Regions from separate parts of the Exiguobacterium sp. PHA03 genome, predicted to be linked through region 4. Evidence: riboswitches for the same ligand, from Rfam matches in the RefSeq annotation. Region 4 holds a riboswitch; each other region holds the start of a gene.
What was found. Region 4 has a riboswitch for thiamine pyrophosphate ahead of tenA (thiaminase II). Riboswitches for the same ligand answer to the same signal wherever they lie in the genome.
Positions count from the first base shown of each region.

Region 1: another riboswitch for thiamine pyrophosphate. It lies ahead of Q7C19_RS02610 (thiamine phosphate synthase); the one in region 4 lies ahead of tenA (thiaminase II).
Region 2: another riboswitch for thiamine pyrophosphate. It lies ahead of thiD (bifunctional hydroxymethylpyrimidine kinase/phosphomethylpyrimidine kinase); the one in region 4 lies ahead of tenA (thiaminase II).
Region 3: another riboswitch for thiamine pyrophosphate. It lies ahead of Q7C19_RS04735 (ECF transporter S component); the one in region 4 lies ahead of tenA (thiaminase II).

Region 1 is NZ_JAUTYQ010000001.1:508,320-512,521, reverse strand. Features, by position in the region: gene Q7C19_RS02625 (thiazole synthase) at 1-42, opposite strand, end outside; gene thiS (sulfur carrier protein ThiS) at 45-245, opposite strand; gene Q7C19_RS02615 (FAD-dependent oxidoreductase) at 242-1,186, opposite strand; gene Q7C19_RS02610 (thiamine phosphate synthase) at 1,183-1,776, opposite strand; TPP riboswitch at 1,859-1,961, opposite strand; gene nagZ (beta-N-acetylhexosaminidase) at 2,018-3,238, opposite strand; gene Q7C19_RS02600 (OsmC family protein) at 3,235-3,660, opposite strand; gene Q7C19_RS02595 (MFS transporter) at 3,851-4,202, shown strand, end outside.
Region 2 is NZ_JAUTYQ010000004.1:117,949-122,150, reverse strand. Features, by position in the region: gene Q7C19_RS14430 (murein hydrolase activator EnvC family protein) at 1-366, shown strand, start outside; gene Q7C19_RS14425 (murein hydrolase activator EnvC family protein) at 569-1,846, shown strand; TPP riboswitch at 1,911-2,021, shown strand; gene thiD (bifunctional hydroxymethylpyrimidine kinase/phosphomethylpyrimidine kinase) at 2,138-2,941, shown strand; gene thiM (hydroxyethylthiazole kinase) at 2,922-3,689, shown strand; gene thiE (thiamine phosphate synthase) at 3,679-4,202, shown strand, end outside.
Region 3 is NZ_JAUTYQ010000001.1:888,863-893,064, reverse strand. Features, by position in the region: gene Q7C19_RS04740 (ABC transporter ATP-binding protein) at 1-1,299, opposite strand, end outside; gene Q7C19_RS04735 (ECF transporter S component) at 1,296-1,868, opposite strand; TPP riboswitch at 1,968-2,067, opposite strand; gene Q7C19_RS04730 (50S ribosomal protein L25/general stress protein Ctc) at 2,163-2,834, opposite strand; gene Q7C19_RS04725 (GNAT family N-acetyltransferase) at 3,126-4,202, opposite strand, start outside.
Region 4 is NZ_JAUTYQ010000001.1:275,767-279,968, reverse strand. Features, by position in the region: gene Q7C19_RS01435 (glycoside hydrolase family 3 protein) at 1-884, shown strand, start outside; gene Q7C19_RS01430 (hypothetical protein) at 916-1,224, opposite strand; gene tenA (thiaminase II) at 1,276-1,971, opposite strand; TPP riboswitch at 2,045-2,151, opposite strand; gene Q7C19_RS01420 (DUF1002 domain-containing protein) at 2,345-3,226, shown strand; gene abc-f (ribosomal protection-like ABC-F family protein) at 3,504-4,202, shown strand, end outside.

The DNA of each region.
Region 1 (4,202 bases), 230 kb from region 4:
TAATAACCGTGATTCGAATGTCTTTTCTCCAATTTTCAACATCTTTATCCTCCTCCTACGAAATGAACGATTTCGAATGTGTCATTGTTCCGAACGACCGTTTGATTGTAAGCTCCGCGGTCGATGATCTGTCGGTTCTGTTCGACGATGACGAGTTTTTCCCCTAAGCCAAGTTGCGTGAGCATGTCCTCAATCGTCTCAATCTGTTCAATGGTGTGGTCGTTGCCGTTAATCGTAATATTCATCGGACTTCCTCCTTTAGGATCAACCGTAATGTGTTTGCCAAGACTTCCGCTGTCGCCGGTGCGAGTAATATGCCATGCCGATGATGCCCCGTCGCTATAAAGATCCGACGGGATGAATCGGCGACTCCGATATATGGCAAGCCGAACTCTGTTTGTGGTCGTACGCCTGACCAGACTTCTTCGATGACAGCATCACGGATCGGTGGATAGAGACGCTCTGCTGCTTGAAGCAGTGACGTGACTCCTGCGACACTAACACCGATCGTCTCGTCGTGCGGTAGTTCGGTCGCACCGATCAATATCCGTCCGTCCGCTTTCGGTACGAGGTAGACGGCGTCATCAAACAGGATCGAGCGTAACGGCTGACCCGCGAGACGGACTGCGAGACACTCCCCTTTGACCCCATATGTCGCAATCGAAATGCCAACTGTATCGAGCAAGGCTTGGGACCCGCGTCCGGCAGCAACCGTCACCGTTCGTCCCGTCCACGTTCCCGTGTTCGACTCAACCCTAATGAAATCATTACTCTCCTCGATTCGCGTGACGTCCACCTGTTCTTCGATTGGTACCCCACGATTTCGTAAGACATGCATCAATGCAGTCGTTAGTCGTCGCGGGTCGATTTGACCGACCGATGGAAATAAGTATTCTTGCCCATTTTGTTTCAATAAAAATGGTTGTTCCCGGTAGCCACAATCGATCCCGGTCTCGCGCGTGAGGCGTCGCGCAAGTAACGGATACAGACGGCGACTTCGCGCGGCAAGCGTATGCAATTCTTCTCTCAGCTCGATGTCCGTCGCAAGCATCCCGGCAGCCGCCCGACTCGTCCCTTGTCCGCATGTTCCGCGATCAAGGACAAGAACGGATTCGTTCTGACAAGCGAGACTGTAAGCAAGCGTCAAACCGATGACTCCACCACCGATGATGATGTGATCCGTCATACCCGTACCCCCTGATAACGCTGAATGGCAGCATGCGGGTCCGCTTGACCGAGAATACCGGATAAGACGGCGATTCCGCTTGCACCGGTCGCTGCGATCTCAGGAATGCGATCAGGAGTGATCCCGCCGATTGCGATGACTGGTTTCGTCGTGAAAGTGACAACTTGCTTCAAGGCATCGATCCCTCGCGGTGGCACGTTTGGTTTCGACGCTGTCGGATAAATATGACCGTAAAGCAGTCGGTCGGCTCCTTCCGCTTCCGCTGCAAGTGCTTCTGCCAGAGAGTGGACGGATTTCCCGATGATGAGATTCGGAAAGTGTCGCCGAACATCGCAGACACGTAAGGAACGTCGCGTCAATTGCACACCGATGCCAGCGACATGGGCGACGTCGACCCGGTCGTGAACGGTTAATTGATCAGACGAATACCCTTTTGCAAGGAGCGCGTCAATCAGATCTAACAATTCTGTTGCCGACAAATTTGGTTCTCGAAGATGAAGCTGATCCGTATATGGTTGAAGCGATTGAAAGGTTTCCACTCCATCGCGTGGATTGATGGATCCCGTCGAAATCAGATGTAGACGCATCATGTTCTTCCTTTCCATACGAAAAAGGACCACTCCCGATGTTGAAGGGAGTGGTCCGAAAATGCGCTGAAGCGCTAAGGATATCTAAGGTTTCGAGCCACTTCCCTCCGCTAGTACGAACTAGATCAGGTTCAAAGGGTCCGGATACTTCCGTCTCAGTCTGCTGCGAGACTCCCCTAGTGCCTTTTCGTGTTTAATTGGCTTGCCCCATTAGTCTAGCATGAGTCGCTTTGCTTCGCTAGTCCTAGTTGAGCGCTTCCACTTGCTGAACAAGCTCCGATTTCGTCGGTCGCTGTTGCTTCTGGCTGTCGGCATAGGTCTGCTTCAGCTTCAGGATCCGCATCACTTTAGCATCGAGCATCTCTGACGACAACGTTTTTTCTTTAACGGCTTGCATCACTTCGGTGTGGACCTTCGGATAGGCACCTGCTTCCGAAAACATCGCCATATCTGCTCCATTGACAAGTGCCTGGCGTGCCGCTTCCGCGAGACCATATCGTTTCGTGATCGCCCCCATGACAAGGTCATCCGTGATGATGACACCCTTGAATCCGAGTTGTTGACGCAAGAGGTCAGTCAAGATCGGCTTCGAGAGCGAAGATGGATTTTGATCGTCATACGCGGGATAGAGAATATGGGCGACCATCACCATCTCGGCGCCCTCTTGAATCGCTTCTTGGAACGGTAACAGTTCCGTTCGCTTCAGTTCTTCCTTTGATGCTGTCACTTTCGGCAAACCGACATGGGAATCGACACTCGTATTGCCGTGACCGGGAAAATGTTTGACGACCGGAATCGTTCCCGTCTCTTGCATCCCATGCATCAGGGCCGTACCGAGAGTCGCGACGGTCTTTGGATCAGCACTTAACGCACGGTCGCCGATGATTGGATTGTTCGGATTGCTATTGACGTCAAGGACCGGTGCGAAGTCCATGTTGAACCCATAAAATCGTGACAGGTGACCGAGCGTACGTCCGACATCTTCCATTTTTGCAGCATCTGCACCTTGCGCCATCCGTTGACTAGTCGGGAGACGTAATCGTTGATCCGGTACCCGGCTGACCCGTCCGCCCTCTTCATCAACCCCGACGAAGGCATACGGTTTTTGGTTCGTTTCTTGAATGGCACGCGTGAACGTCAAGAGTTGATCTTCTGACGTAATATTCCCACCAAGCAGTAAGACCCCACCGATCGCATGCGTCTGCAACAATTTCCGGTCAGCTGCTGAAAGTTCCGTGCCGGCAACTCCGATATAGAGCAATTGATCGATCTTTTCTGACGTCGACATCGCTTCAAGTTGTTGCTTTAATCGTGCTTGTTGTTGTGCTTCCTTTGTCGGCTCAGGCTTTGATTTCTTCGCCTCCGTCGGTTGCTTCGTTGCTGGTTGTGATGGTTTCGTTGGTTCCGTCGTCTCCTGCGCACACCCTGCAAGCAACAGGCAACCGATCAGTGCTACTTTCTTCACAAAGGATCCTCGCTCCGGACACCATTGATGGAATAATAGACGGAAATCTCAGCGTTCAAGGATTGCGAGACCGAACAATATTTATCTTTTGATAACGAGATGGCGCGACGGACCTTATCTTCTGGGAGATCACCTTCAAGCCGGTAATGAATCGAGATCGACGTAAAACGCCGCGGATGATCCTCTGCCCGTTCCCCTTCGATATCCATTTCGAAATGAGTAATCGTCAAGCGCATCTTCTCTAAAATCGAGACGATGTCGATTCCAGTACAGCCGGCAACGGCATGTAGTAGCAGTTCAGTCGGTCGTGGTGCTTGATTTTCGCCACCGTTCTCCGGTGCTGCATCCATCGCAAGATGATGCCCTGATTCCGTCTGTCCACTAAACCCCATCTGTTTGTTCCATGTCACTGTCGCTTGCATCGTTTCCACTCCTTTGTCAGTAGTCTTCATCTGTAGTATACGCAAAAAACAGCAAGCCTGGAAATTCTCACGCTATTTCGAATAATGGTTCTTTTCCCGAATTCTCGCTTTGCGATACCCGACGAAATCGTTTCATGCTATCCTGTTACTCATAGTTTCGCGCGCAAGCGCCAGAATTGAGGAATCATCCATGTCACCTACTACTCGTTTAAGTCGACGCGATTGGCTGTTGATCGCCACGTTGTCGCTCCTGACGTTCGTTCTCGGAACAAGCGAATTCGTCATCGTCGGGATCCTCGCTGAAATCTCCTCAGCTCTTAATATCACGATCGCAACAGCCGGTACGCTCGTCTCGGCATTTGCCATTTCCTTTGCGATTGGTACACCAATTGTAATGTCGCTGACCGGTCACCTGGAACGGCGTCGCCTGATCCTACGTCTGTTACTCGTTTGGGTCTTACTGAACCTTGCCAGTAGTTTTGCTCCAAGTTACGAAGTATTGCTCGCAACCCGCATCCTGACTGCCATCCTGACCGGTGTCT
Region 2 (4,202 bases), on a different contig from region 4:
GGCTCAGCAGGTGGAGAAAACGGTTATACGTTCCATAACGGGATCGACTTTGGTGGTCCGGTTGGAACTCCAATCGTTGCAGCTGCAACAGGAACAGTCATTACAGCATCAGGTGGTGGTCCTTACGGAAACCACATCATGATTGCTCACCAATTAAACGGTAAAACGTACACAACATTGTATGCTCATATGAGCGCACTCAATGCTCACGCAGGTCAACGCGTCAGTCAAGGTGAACAAATCGGTTTACGTGGAAGTACTGGGAATTCAACTGGTCCACACTTACACTTTGAAATCCACGTCGGTGGATACAGCTATAGTGCAACTGGTCCAGCTAGCTCAGTGAACCCAATGACGATGTTTTAAACAGTAAAGAATCGTTGCTTATGCAGCGGTTCTTTTTTTGCGATTTTCAAAAAATAAATGATTATATTACAAAAAAACGTTTTCATTTGAAATGTAAATGAAATTTTTTTGAAACGATTAGGGTGCTATAATCTATTTCAGATATGAGAGAAACTTGAATACTATAATAAAATATGAAAAACATAAGTGAGGAAAACGATATATGCTAAAAAAACTAATTTCTACCATTGTTTTAGGAGCATTACTTATAACAGGAACACAACCAATTGCAGCAGCAACGATCAAAGAAAAAAAGGCTGAAAATGCCGCAGAACAACGTAAATTAGAAAAAGCAATTAAAAAACAAGAGTCGAAAATTTCGAAAGAACAACGTCAAATCAATCGAATCGATGCAGCGATCAACGAAAAGATTTTTCAGATTTCCGAAAAAAATAAACAAATCGAGAAATTGAATTTGCGAATCGATGAATTAAAAGCAGACATCGTTCGCTACGAAGAGATGTTGAAAAAACAAGAAGAACTACTCGGTGATCGTCTACGTGTCTTCCAAGAAAACGATGGAAACTCAATCAAATGGGAAGAAGTCATTTTTGGATCGAAGGATTTAGGTGATTTATTTAGTCGTGTCATGGCAGGGAAAAAAATCGCGGAGCAAGATGATAAAATGATTTCGGATTACATCGCAACCCAACAAAAGCTAGCGGAAGCAAAACAAGCGCTCGTTGAAAAAAAGGCGGAGCAGGTTGAAGAGAAGAAAACATTAATCGAACAAAAAAAAGCGTTGAAAGTTCAAATGAAAGAACGCAGTGCTACGCTTAAAAAATTACGAAAAGGTAAGACGAAGTTTACGACAGAACTTCTAGACGCGAAAGAACTACAAGCCACACTTGAAGCTCAAGAACGTGCGATTGCGGCAGCGAAGGCAGCAGCTAAAGCAGCGGCTGAAAGAGCAGCAGCCGAGAAAGCAGCAGCTGAAAAAGCCGCTAAAGCGAATGCTCAAGCAGCAAAACAAGCAGGTAAGAGTTCAGAATCACCTACTTCAGTTGCCCCACCCGTTGTTTCGAGCGGTGGGAAATTCGTTCGTCCATCTTCTGGTGGCGTATCACAAGGGTTTGGACCAGCAAGCGGTGCGAACGGCTATACGTTCCATAATGGTGTCGATTTCAGTGGTTCGGTCGGCTCACCAATCGTCGCAGCAGCAGCTGGAACGGTCATTACAGCTTCAGGTGGTGGGCCTTATGGAAATCACGTCATGATTTCTCACTTCCTTGACGGGAAAGTCTATACGACAGTCTACGCTCATATGAGTTCATTATCTGTTCATGCAGGACAAACAGTTTCTCAAGGTCAGCAAGTTGGAACACTTGGTAGTACTGGGAATTCAACAGGACCACACTTGCATTTCGAACTACATGTCGGAGGCTATCAGTACAGTGCCTCTTCTCCTCTGAATGCAGTTAATCCATTAGCATACCTATAATTCAAAACGAGCTTCGGCTCGTTTTTTTCTTGCCGCTATGCTACAGTTAAGGCGAAATGAATACTTGAGCAACTAGGGGAGCTGGAGGAATCCGGCTGAGAGGAAAACCAATCTGTTTTCGACCCTATTACCTGAACTGGATAATACCAGCGTAGGAAAGTTGAGCCGAACGAATACCGAAATGGTTGGATAACGATTTCGTATAGCGTCGACTGCTTTTTTACAGCGGTCGACGCTTTTTTTTGTCGGTAACAACTCCCTTACATTGCTCGATGGAAAGGTGAGAAAAATATGAAACATGTATTGACGATTGCGGGATCTGACTCCGGTGGTGGAGCTGGAATTCAGGCAGATTTAAAGACATTTTCGGCATTGGGCGTTTATGGGATGAGTGTTTTGACGGCGGTAACGGCTCAAAATACACTGGGCGTTCAAGCAGTAGAAGAGTTATCATCGGAAATCGTTGATGCCCAATTAGCTTCAATCTTTTCAGATATTCGTGTGGATGCTATCAAAATCGGTATGGTCTCGAATGCACAAACGATTCACGTCATTGCAACACATCTTCGCAAACAGACAGTTCCGATCATACTAGACCCTGTCATGGTCGCAAAAGGCGGGCATGCCCTATTGCGGACGGAGGCAGAGGAAGCACTAATCGCGGAGTTACTGCCACTTGCGACACTCGTCACACCAAATTTACCGGAAGCAGAGCGCTTAACAGGGCAGTCAGTTACTAATCTAGAGGAGATGCGACTGGCGATGCATCAGTTGGCTATGAAGACTGGAGCCGTCTTGCTAAAAGGTGGACATCTACCGGGAGCTGCCACGGATTTATTATGGGACGGGCAAGAGGAATACCGTTTCACATCAGATCGGTTAGATAATCAACATACTCATGGAACAGGCTGTACCTTATCTGCAGCGATTGCGGCACGGATGGCACTTGGAGAAGCTTTACCGGACAGTGTACGTCAGGCCAAGAAGTATGTTACAGAGGCGATTCGTCATGGATTTGCTCTCGGACAAGGGATTGGACCGACACATCATTTTCATTCACTTTGGAGGGATACACATGTTTACGACCATTCTTAAACACAAACCACTCATTCATCATTTGACGAACACAGTCACGATCAATGATTGCGCCAATGTCACACTCGCCGTTGGCGCATCTCCAGTCATGGCGGAGGATATTCGCGAAGTGGAAGAGATGGTTCGACTTGCGCAAGCTCTTGTCTTGAACATTGGAACAATTGATGCAGACATGCAAGCAGCTCAACGACTCGCCGCAAGCGAAGCGAGACGCTTGAACGTTCCGATCATCCTTGATCCAGTTGGAGCGGGAGCTACATCATTGCGTACGTCCTTTTCAAAAGAATTGAGTAGACTCGGATGTACGGTCGTTAAAGGAAATGCTTCAGAAATCAAGACATTGCTTGGGGAGAATGGACGAACAAAAGGAGTCGATGCTGCTAGTGATGAGATCATGGATCGAGAAATCATTCGTGCATTCGCTCGTAAACAAAAGTCCGTCATTGTCGTCACAGGTCCAATCGACTACATCACGGATGGCATGCGCGAAGTGGAACTACAAGTAGGTACGCCGCGTCTCGGAGACGTCACAGGTACGGGGTGTATGACAGCTTCTTTGATTGCGAGTTTTCTTGGTGCAGGATATTCTGCGTTTGAGGCAGCAGTCCACGGAACATTTATCATGGGAAAAGCAGGAGGACAGGCAGCATCAGAAAAAGGTCTAGGTAATTTCAAACGAGAGTTGTTCAATGCAATCAGTCTGATGACGGAGCAAGATTTGATGGAGGTGGTAGAACATGTCAATTGATTATTCCATTTATGCGGTGACAGATCGTCGATATCATCCGGGAGTTGCAATCGAAACGGTCGTTGAAGAAGCGATTTTAGGTGGTGCAACGATTATACAATTACGGGAAAAAACAGCGCAGGGAAAGGAATTCTTCGAACAGGCAGTCCGGTTAAAGAGATTGACGGATCGTCATGATGTTCCTTTGATTATCAATGACCGAATTGATATTGCGTTACTTGTCGGAGCTGGTTTGCATATCGGACAAGAAGATATTCCTCTAACCGCAGCGCGCCGTCTCTTACCGAACACTGTGATCGGCGTATCGGTAGCAACCGTCGCGCAAGCGATTGAAGCAGAACGAGATGGAGCATCTTATTTAGGTGTAGGTTCTCTATTTGCGACGTCATCGAAAGCAGACGCCGACTCGATGTCACACACGATGCTTCAAGCGATTCGCGAAGCCGTGCGCTTACCTTTAATCGGCATTGGTGGAATTACGGCAACGAATGTCGCTTCTCTTCCTATCCCATT
Region 3 (4,202 bases), 610 kb from region 4:
CATCTGTAACTGTTCCATTAAGCGTCGTGTCGTCAATCCATCTTGTCCGAAGGTCGGTTCATCGAGCAACAATAAGTCTTTCGTTTGTCCGAGCATCGTTGCGACGCTGAGCCGTCGTTGTTGCCCCGTACTAAGAGCAAGTGGTGACTGCTGTTTGACAGATGTCAGTTCCAGCCGTTCGAGCAACGCCGCGCGCTTAACGTTCGTCGCTGCCCGGTGGCTCCAGTCGATTTCCGCTTCGACCGTCAGCTTAAGAAACTGCAGATCCGGTTGTTGAAAGACATAGCCAACGTGCTCATAAAAGCGACGCCGGGAGTAACGATGAACCGGACGTCCCTGGAGCTGATACGTTCCACGATTGGGAAGCAACCGCCCGAGTGTCGCAAGCAATGTACTTTTCCCGGATCCATTTGCCCCAAGCAGCATCACCCATTCTCCTGTCTGCAGGGAAAATGTCGCATCGGTCAGCGGATATGGTGCTTTCGTCGATAATGCAGAGACGTGTAATAAAGAGCGACCAGCTGTAGCGACGGGGGAAGGCACATGAAGTCGCGCCGCTTGCGGTCCATCTATGGGTAATGTCTCTAACGTATACGGATACAAAGAGGGAACGGCAATACCTTTCGTTTGAAGCTCTTTGTAATCCTGGGGGAACAGATCCCGTGGATCTGCTGTCGCAGTAATCGATCCGTCCTCAAGCAAGACGACCTGGTCGACGTACGACAAACAGACATCGAGTTGGTGTTCGATCAAGACGATCGTTAAATCGTGTTCTTTTTGAATCCGAAAAATCAACGCCATCAGCTCATGTTGTCCGATTGGATCAATCTGAGCCGTTGGTTCATCGAGTAATAAGATCGTCGGCTCAAGTGCTAGGACCGCTGCGAGCGCGAGACGCTGTTTCATTCCACCGGATAGACTCGCGATCGGTGTCGAGAAGGGGAGGGGGAGACCGACGAGTGCGAGTAAGCGTTCAATTCGTTCATCCATCTCCACGCGCGGAATCGAGCGATTTTCTAAACTAAAAGCGATTTCGCGTCCGATCGTCTCCATGCAGAACTGTTCTTCTGGATTTTGAAACAAGATTCCGACCGAACCGGACCGGGTAACGGTACCAGTCTGTTCGACTTCAATCGTTTCCGGTGTCAGTCCGGCAAGGGCATGAAGTAATGTCGTCTTGCCACTACCACTTCGTCCGAGCAGAAGGGTCGTCCCTTGCTCAATCGTCAGCGATACATGATTGAGCACCGATTTCATCTGACCGGGATAGCGGATGCTGAGGTCGTCGACAGTAATCATGCGATTTCTCGTTTCGCACGTCCTGCCGCAAACCCGTTCAAGACACCAGTCGCAACAAGGCGACGGACGAGAATGGCTGCAAGCAAGCCACCGAGTAATGCGCCGCTGATCAATTGTAAGCCAGTTGTCGCAAGCAACGTCGTCGTTGTGTAGTAACCGAATCCGTTCGCGATTAGACTATAAACGATGCTACCAATCGCGGCTCCGACACCCGATAACATCAAGGTCCATGTGTCATAACGACGGTAACGCGTCATCGCGAAGACGAGTTCCGCACCAAGTCCTTGGCAGACTCCGATCAGAAGAGCGGATAAACCAAAATGACTACCTGTGAACAGTTCGACGGCTGCCGCGACGACTTCCGCAATTAAAGCGGCACCTGGCTTTTGAATGATTGCTGCGACGAGCGGACTCGCAATGATCCAGATGCCAAACATCCAGTTGGCACCGACAGGACCGAAGATCGCTGAGATCGGCAACCAGAGTGTTGACCAACCAAGATAGATGACGCCGCAAGCGACGGCGAGCATCATCATGACCATGATTTCTTTCATTTTCCAGTGTTGCATTAGATACGTCCTCCTTTGAATGGGGGAGACGCCAAAAAGACCGCCCTCCGTAAAAAAGAGAGCGGTCCTCAGAAAAACTGCGCGCAGCAGGAGTCATTGGATGTGATCGCTCCACTTTCCTACGCTAGTATGAACTAGATCAGGTTCGAAGGGTCCGAAGTGAATCGTCTCAGCCAATTGGGCTCCCCTAGTGGATATGGTAATAGGTGATACGCTGTTCACTTTAGGCAATCCAGCGTCTGTTGTCAAGACACAAAAAAACGATACGCCGCAAAGGGCGTATCGTTAAACGACTTATTTATTGTCTTCGTTCTCTTCAGCTGTTTCTTCTGAAGACGCTTCTGTTGCTTCCGCTTCGTTGTCTTCGCCAGCTTCTGCTTGTGCCTCTGCTTCCTCGATTTCTTCAAGATCCTGCTCGAGTGTCGATTCGACGACAGCTGCGACTTGAATATCGCCTTCTGTAACGATGCGGAAATCTTTTTGTTCTGGAAGATCGGCTACAGAAATCGAATCGCCGATTTCGAGGTTCGTGACGTCGACTTCGACGTTCTCTGGTAATTTATCTGGTGTAGCGGCGACTGTTACTTTAAAGAGTGTTTGTGATAGGAAACCACCAACTTTTGCACCGGCTGCTTCGCCAACAAGTACAACGTCTGCTTCGACTTCTGTTTCTTCATCCATTTTCACGGCGATGAATTCAACGTGATCGACTGTTGGTGTGAAGACATCCATATCACGGCGATTGATCAAGACGTTAATATTTTTACCGTCGAGTTTGAGTGAAATCAAGACGTTTTCACCGTTTTCTCGGACGATTTTAAGCAATTCTTTTTCTTCAAATGCGATTGGTGTACTTTCCACTTTGTAACCATACACGACGCCAAGAGCTTTTCCTTCATGACGCAATTGTTTACGGAGTGAGCGTGGACGTACCTCGCGTTTTTCGGCTGTTAAATTAACTGACATGTTCATTTCCCCCTTGAATTTGGTATAGCCCTCAAAAGGTAATGAATGTAGGAGCAGGACGAATCCTGAACAATATGAATCATGCTAAGACAATCGGTTTCAGACTCTCATGAATCTGACGCTTTCGTGACTTTGCATTTCTCTCCCAGGTCATTACGCTGATATTGAGAAACATGTGTGAGTAAGTCACCGGTTTGATGCGGTGCTAATGAGTTTATACCCCTATGTTTTAAATCCATAAACCTCTTTTTTTATCTTTTTGAAGTCGAAAGACCTCCAAACCGCTTGAAATCAGGGGTTAAGAGGTCTTTCGTTTTTTTCATTCTTTATGATGATTCGTTGATTTTCACGAACTAAAACACGAACGAGGCGTTCAATTTGCCGCATCGTCGTCTGTCCCATCGTCGAAATTTGCAGCCACTGATTGTAAACGAGATAGTCGCTTTCGTACTGGACGTGATACCCCTGAATGCGCAGAGCGTCGCCTAAAGCGGTTGCGGACGGATGAACGATCGTCAGTATTCCCGGCGCTTGTGCTTCTTGTTGTGCGAGGAGTTGGAATCCAGTTGCGCGGACGGCTTGTTCGAGATAGGTCATCTTGATTGCTGCTTGATTAAGATCGAGGGCATCAAGCGCTGCCTGACAGGCAAGCAACAGGTTCGACGAGCCGGAAAAGGCAACCCCTTCCGCATAGAGTCCTAAATCCAGATAACGGGGAATACAGAGAGAAGGTAGGACGCGATCTGCGTGACCAATGAACGCAAGACCCGGTAAACCACCAATCGCTTTCCCGGAAACAGTCGTGACGAATTTGCAACCAGCGTATGAGAAACGTCCGGTTCCAACAGCGCTGATCGCATCGACGACGAGTGCGGTTCGTTGATCTAACAGCACTTTTACTGCATCAAGATCATAGAGAACACCCGTTGACGTCTCACAATGCGTCAACCAGATCCAGTTGTATGCCGTTTGCCTCAATTGATGAGCGAGTTGCTTCAAGTCGATCGGGTGACCGGGGGGAAGCGTATGGACATCAAAGGACTTGCCGGCACGTGACGCGTGATCAATCAAGCGTTGACCGAACTCGCCGCCGTTCAGGATCAATCCATGTCCAGTGAGTTGTTGCGCGACAATATCATTGGCGAGCGTACCGCTGCCGACGGCCATCGAGACATGTGGCAAATCCAGCAACTGACACATTCGGCCACGTAAATCTTGATCGAGCTGCCGCATCGAGGCCGTCCGATGTGGACGCGGTGCTTGTTGCGCCGCTTGACGAACCGTCGGCGCAACCTCGACCGGACCGGCTAGAAAATGCAGGGGACGTAAGACATCCGCGATGACGGATCGTTCGTATGTTGCGCGCGA
Region 4 (4,202 bases):
TGCCAACGATTCTTCGTTCCGAGCAGGATGTCACAAAACTCGACCAGATTTTCAAGGACGTGATTGCGGCAGTCAAAGACGGACGTCTGTCAGAGGAACGGATTGATCAATCGGTCGAGCGGATCCTGACGCTGAAGGCAGAACGCGGAATATGGAATGGCACGACGGATACGACATCCTTAGCAGATAAACTCGCGCAAGCGAACCAAATCGTCGGTAGTCCCGAACATAAAGTAAAAGAACGCGCGATGACGGAAGCCGCGGTCACACTCGTGAAAAATGATCAACGGACGTTACCCTTCAAGCCGAAAAAAAATGCAAATGTTCTTGTGATTGCCCCTGCGACGGATCAAACGGACAGTATGAAAAAGACGATTGCTTCCCTGTCTAAGAACCGGAACTGGCACGTAACGACAGCGAATTACTCGGCTACTACGCTACCGCTCGACCAAAACCCGACACTACGGGCACAACTCGATGCAGCAGATTACATCATCGTCGGTTCAAACGTCAATACGAGTGCCAAACTACTGCCTACTGCACCAGAACAAGCGATTCCGGCTTCAATCTTCCGGTATGCGAAACAAACAGATATACCATCCGTCTTGCTTAGCCTCCGCAATCCATACGATGTCGCCGTTCAACCGGACGCACCGGCACACGTCCTCGTCTATGGTTTTAAAGGGGATCCGAACGGACCGGACTCCGAAGCAGGCAATCTGAAATCAGCGGGACCAAATCTTCCTGCCGGTATTCGAGCCATCTTCGGAACGCTCAAACCGCAAGGCACCTTACCAGTTGATGTGCCGGTCTTTCAGAACGGTATCTTTACCGATCAACTGCATCTCGAATTCGGTGACGGCTTTAAAAATTGGAAAAAATGAGAACATGATACACCAAAAGACCGAGACTCCTTTAAAGGATGCCTCGGTCTTTTAATAATTGATATGAAGATTCAGTTTCTGCTTTCGCACGCTCGTAGACACGATGAAGTGAATAAGTCAACGAAGCATAGAGGACGACGACCAGGACAGTTGCGATAGTTCTCCCCGTTGTAAAACCAAACTGAAGCAACACCTGAAAATTCTGAATCGTAGCATATGTGCCGTACACCGCCATCAATATGGGAATGATGTACCCAACAAATCTAACTTTCACTTTTCCGAGCACCTGTTGCACGACATATGCCGCGAGGATCACGAGTGCGATGACTATGATTTCCATTCCAATCCCTACTTTCACTAGATGGTATTCCTAATTCTACCATCTACTGGTTTAAGAAGATACCGGGCGAGCTGGAATCGTCTCGTAAATCGACGTAAACGTCTCTTCCGTCCATCCCATATGCCAAAACAGCAACTCATAATAACAGCTCGTCACGAAATGCCGTTTCATCCGCTCTCGTTCAGTCGGGCTTGCTTGTTCCGCCAACGCATCAAGCCGCGCAATCTGTTCAAAGACGACCTTTTCGAACCATTCCGAACTATATGTGTCAATCCATTGCTGATAGATTTTTTCATCCGGTGTACACGTCAATAATTGTTGTCCAACTTCATAATACAACCAGTAACATGGCAAGATGGCAGCAATCGTCTCACCAAGCGTCCCTTCACTCGCATGATGCATGTGTGAGACGTAAGCATATGCCGTTGGTGCCGGTTCAAATGCTTCAAGGTCTGCTTCCGTGATACCGAGCGGCTCGAAAAATGATTGATGCAAGCTCAGTTCTGCCCCATATGTCGAAGTCGCGTGCTCGGCAAGTGTCGCGATCGTCGCAAAGTCATCTGCTTTTGACGCTGCCTTCGCTTGAATCTTCGCAAAGTGTTTTAAGTAATACGCATCCTGCATGACATAATGTCGAAATTTCGAGAGCGGTAACGTTCCCTCGCCGATTCCTTGAACGAATGGGTGCGTAAAACTACTGTCCCAATACGCTTGTGCTGCTTGTTTGATTTCTTGTGTGAATGTCATGATCTCATCCTCCTCGTTTTTATGAAACGAAAAAAACACCACCCCGAAACACACGGGCATGGCGCAAGAAGAACAAGACTTGACGCCACTTCCCTCCGTAAGTACGAACTTAATCAGGTTCAAAGGGTCCGAACGTCTTCGTTCGTCTCAGTCGGCCTACCGACTCCCCTAGTGGTCATTATTCGATTCAAATCCACTATAGCATGCTGAAAGTGGAAGTCAAGTTGTCCTCTTTTCGCTATACTATGGAGTGTCAGAAGGCGGATATCGTCTCCATCTACAGACCGATTCCGAACTTCTTTCGTTCTCGTACACTAATTTTAGTACCTGATACTATAATTCATTCTGTTACTTACAATTGGAGGATTTCATTATGCATACACCAACAAAAATCATGGCGTCAGCCGTTATTGCTTCTGCTTTATTACTTCCGACAGCCGCATCCGCCGAGCAGGTCGTCGATAAGACGATCGTCACTCTCGGTGAGTCACTCGGCGCAAAAGATAAGGCTTGGGTGCTTTCACGTCTCAATGCACCGGAAGGTATCACACCGATCATCGCAACCTCTGCAGACGAAGAAAAATACCTCGGGAAAAACATCCCCCAGTCACAAAAGGGCGGCAACATGTATTCATCCGCTAAGATCGAATTGACGGAAAAAGGTGACGGACTTTCCGTTGCGACGGAAAACATCACGTGGGTGACGAAGGATATGTATTTGAACGCTCTCGTCACGGCAGGTGTCAAAGATGCCGACATCACGATCACTTCTCCTTATAAAGTGACTGGAACATCGGCACTGACAGGAATCATGAAAGCCTATGATCAAACTTCGGCTGAGACCGGAATCAAGCTGAGTGACGAACGGAAAGATTTAGCACAGCAAGAATTATCGGTCACATCAGACGTCGGGAAGACAGTCGGGACAGATAAAGTCGCTGATTTGATGAATGAGATCAAGGCCGAAATCGCGAATCAAAAACCGGAAACAAAAGTCGAGATCGAAAACCTGATCGTCCAAGTCATTCAAAACAACAACATCCAACTGTCTGATGCACAGATGGATCGGTTGACGAATCTATTCAATCAAATGGAGCAAGCGAACATCAACTGGGGGCAAATCGAGAGTGGACTGAAAAATGCTGGTCAAGACATCCATGCGTTTGCAACGTCCGAGGAGACAAAAGGATTCTTCGCTAAATTATTTGATGGTCTGAGTGACTTCTTCAGTTCGATTGCTGGTGTGTTCAAATAATTCAGACTTCCTCAATTAACAAGATAATGGTAAACTGGTTGTATCTGAAACGAAAGGTGGTGTGAAATGATGGACTTTGCTGCGTGCAAACATTGGTTAATGGAACAATTGTATCTGTTGCGCGCGATTTTTCATGGAATGGCGTTCTAAGGCACCCGTCTGCCCTTTTTTAGAACTTCATGATTGAAAAATACAGCAAAGCGCATCTTTCACACACTAGGGAGAGTGCTATTTGCGCTCTCCCTTTTTTTAATGCGCGCGAAAGGATCAACTTATTATGATGATTTGCGACATTCAACATCTGACAAAACAATTCGGAGGCGAAACGATTTTAACGGACGTTTCCCTCTTCTTAAACGAACACGATCGTGTCGGTCTGATTGGACGAAACGGGAGTGGTAAAACGACATTACTCCGCTTACTTGCTCGCCTTGACCAACCGGACGGTGGCGTCATCTATCAAAAGAACGGTTTGACGATTGGCTACTTGGAACAACTTCCCACTTATGCCGAGACAATGACCGGACTCGACGTCCTTTGGACGGCGTTTGAAGAGATCCTCGCAATCCGTTCTCGGATGCAACAGTTGGAGCTTTTGATGGCGACAGCGCCAGATGATCTGGATGCACTACTCGTTCGATATGCGGAAGCGACAAATGCATTCGAACAAAAAGATGGCTATCTACTCGACTCGAAGATCGAGCGCATGGTGAACGGATTACATTTACGTCCGTTACTCACTCGCCCTTTCCATCAGTTGAGCGGCGGTGAGCAAACGAAGATTTGCCTCGGTCGCATGTTGCTGATGGAACCACACCTCCTAATCCTTGATGAGCCGACGAACCATCTTGATTTAGCTGCCGTTGAATGGTTAGAACAATTCTTACGGGACTACACTGGAACTATCCTGCTCGTCTCTCACGACCGGGTCTTCTTAGACGCCGTCGTCACCTCGATCGTCGAGCTTGAAGATGGT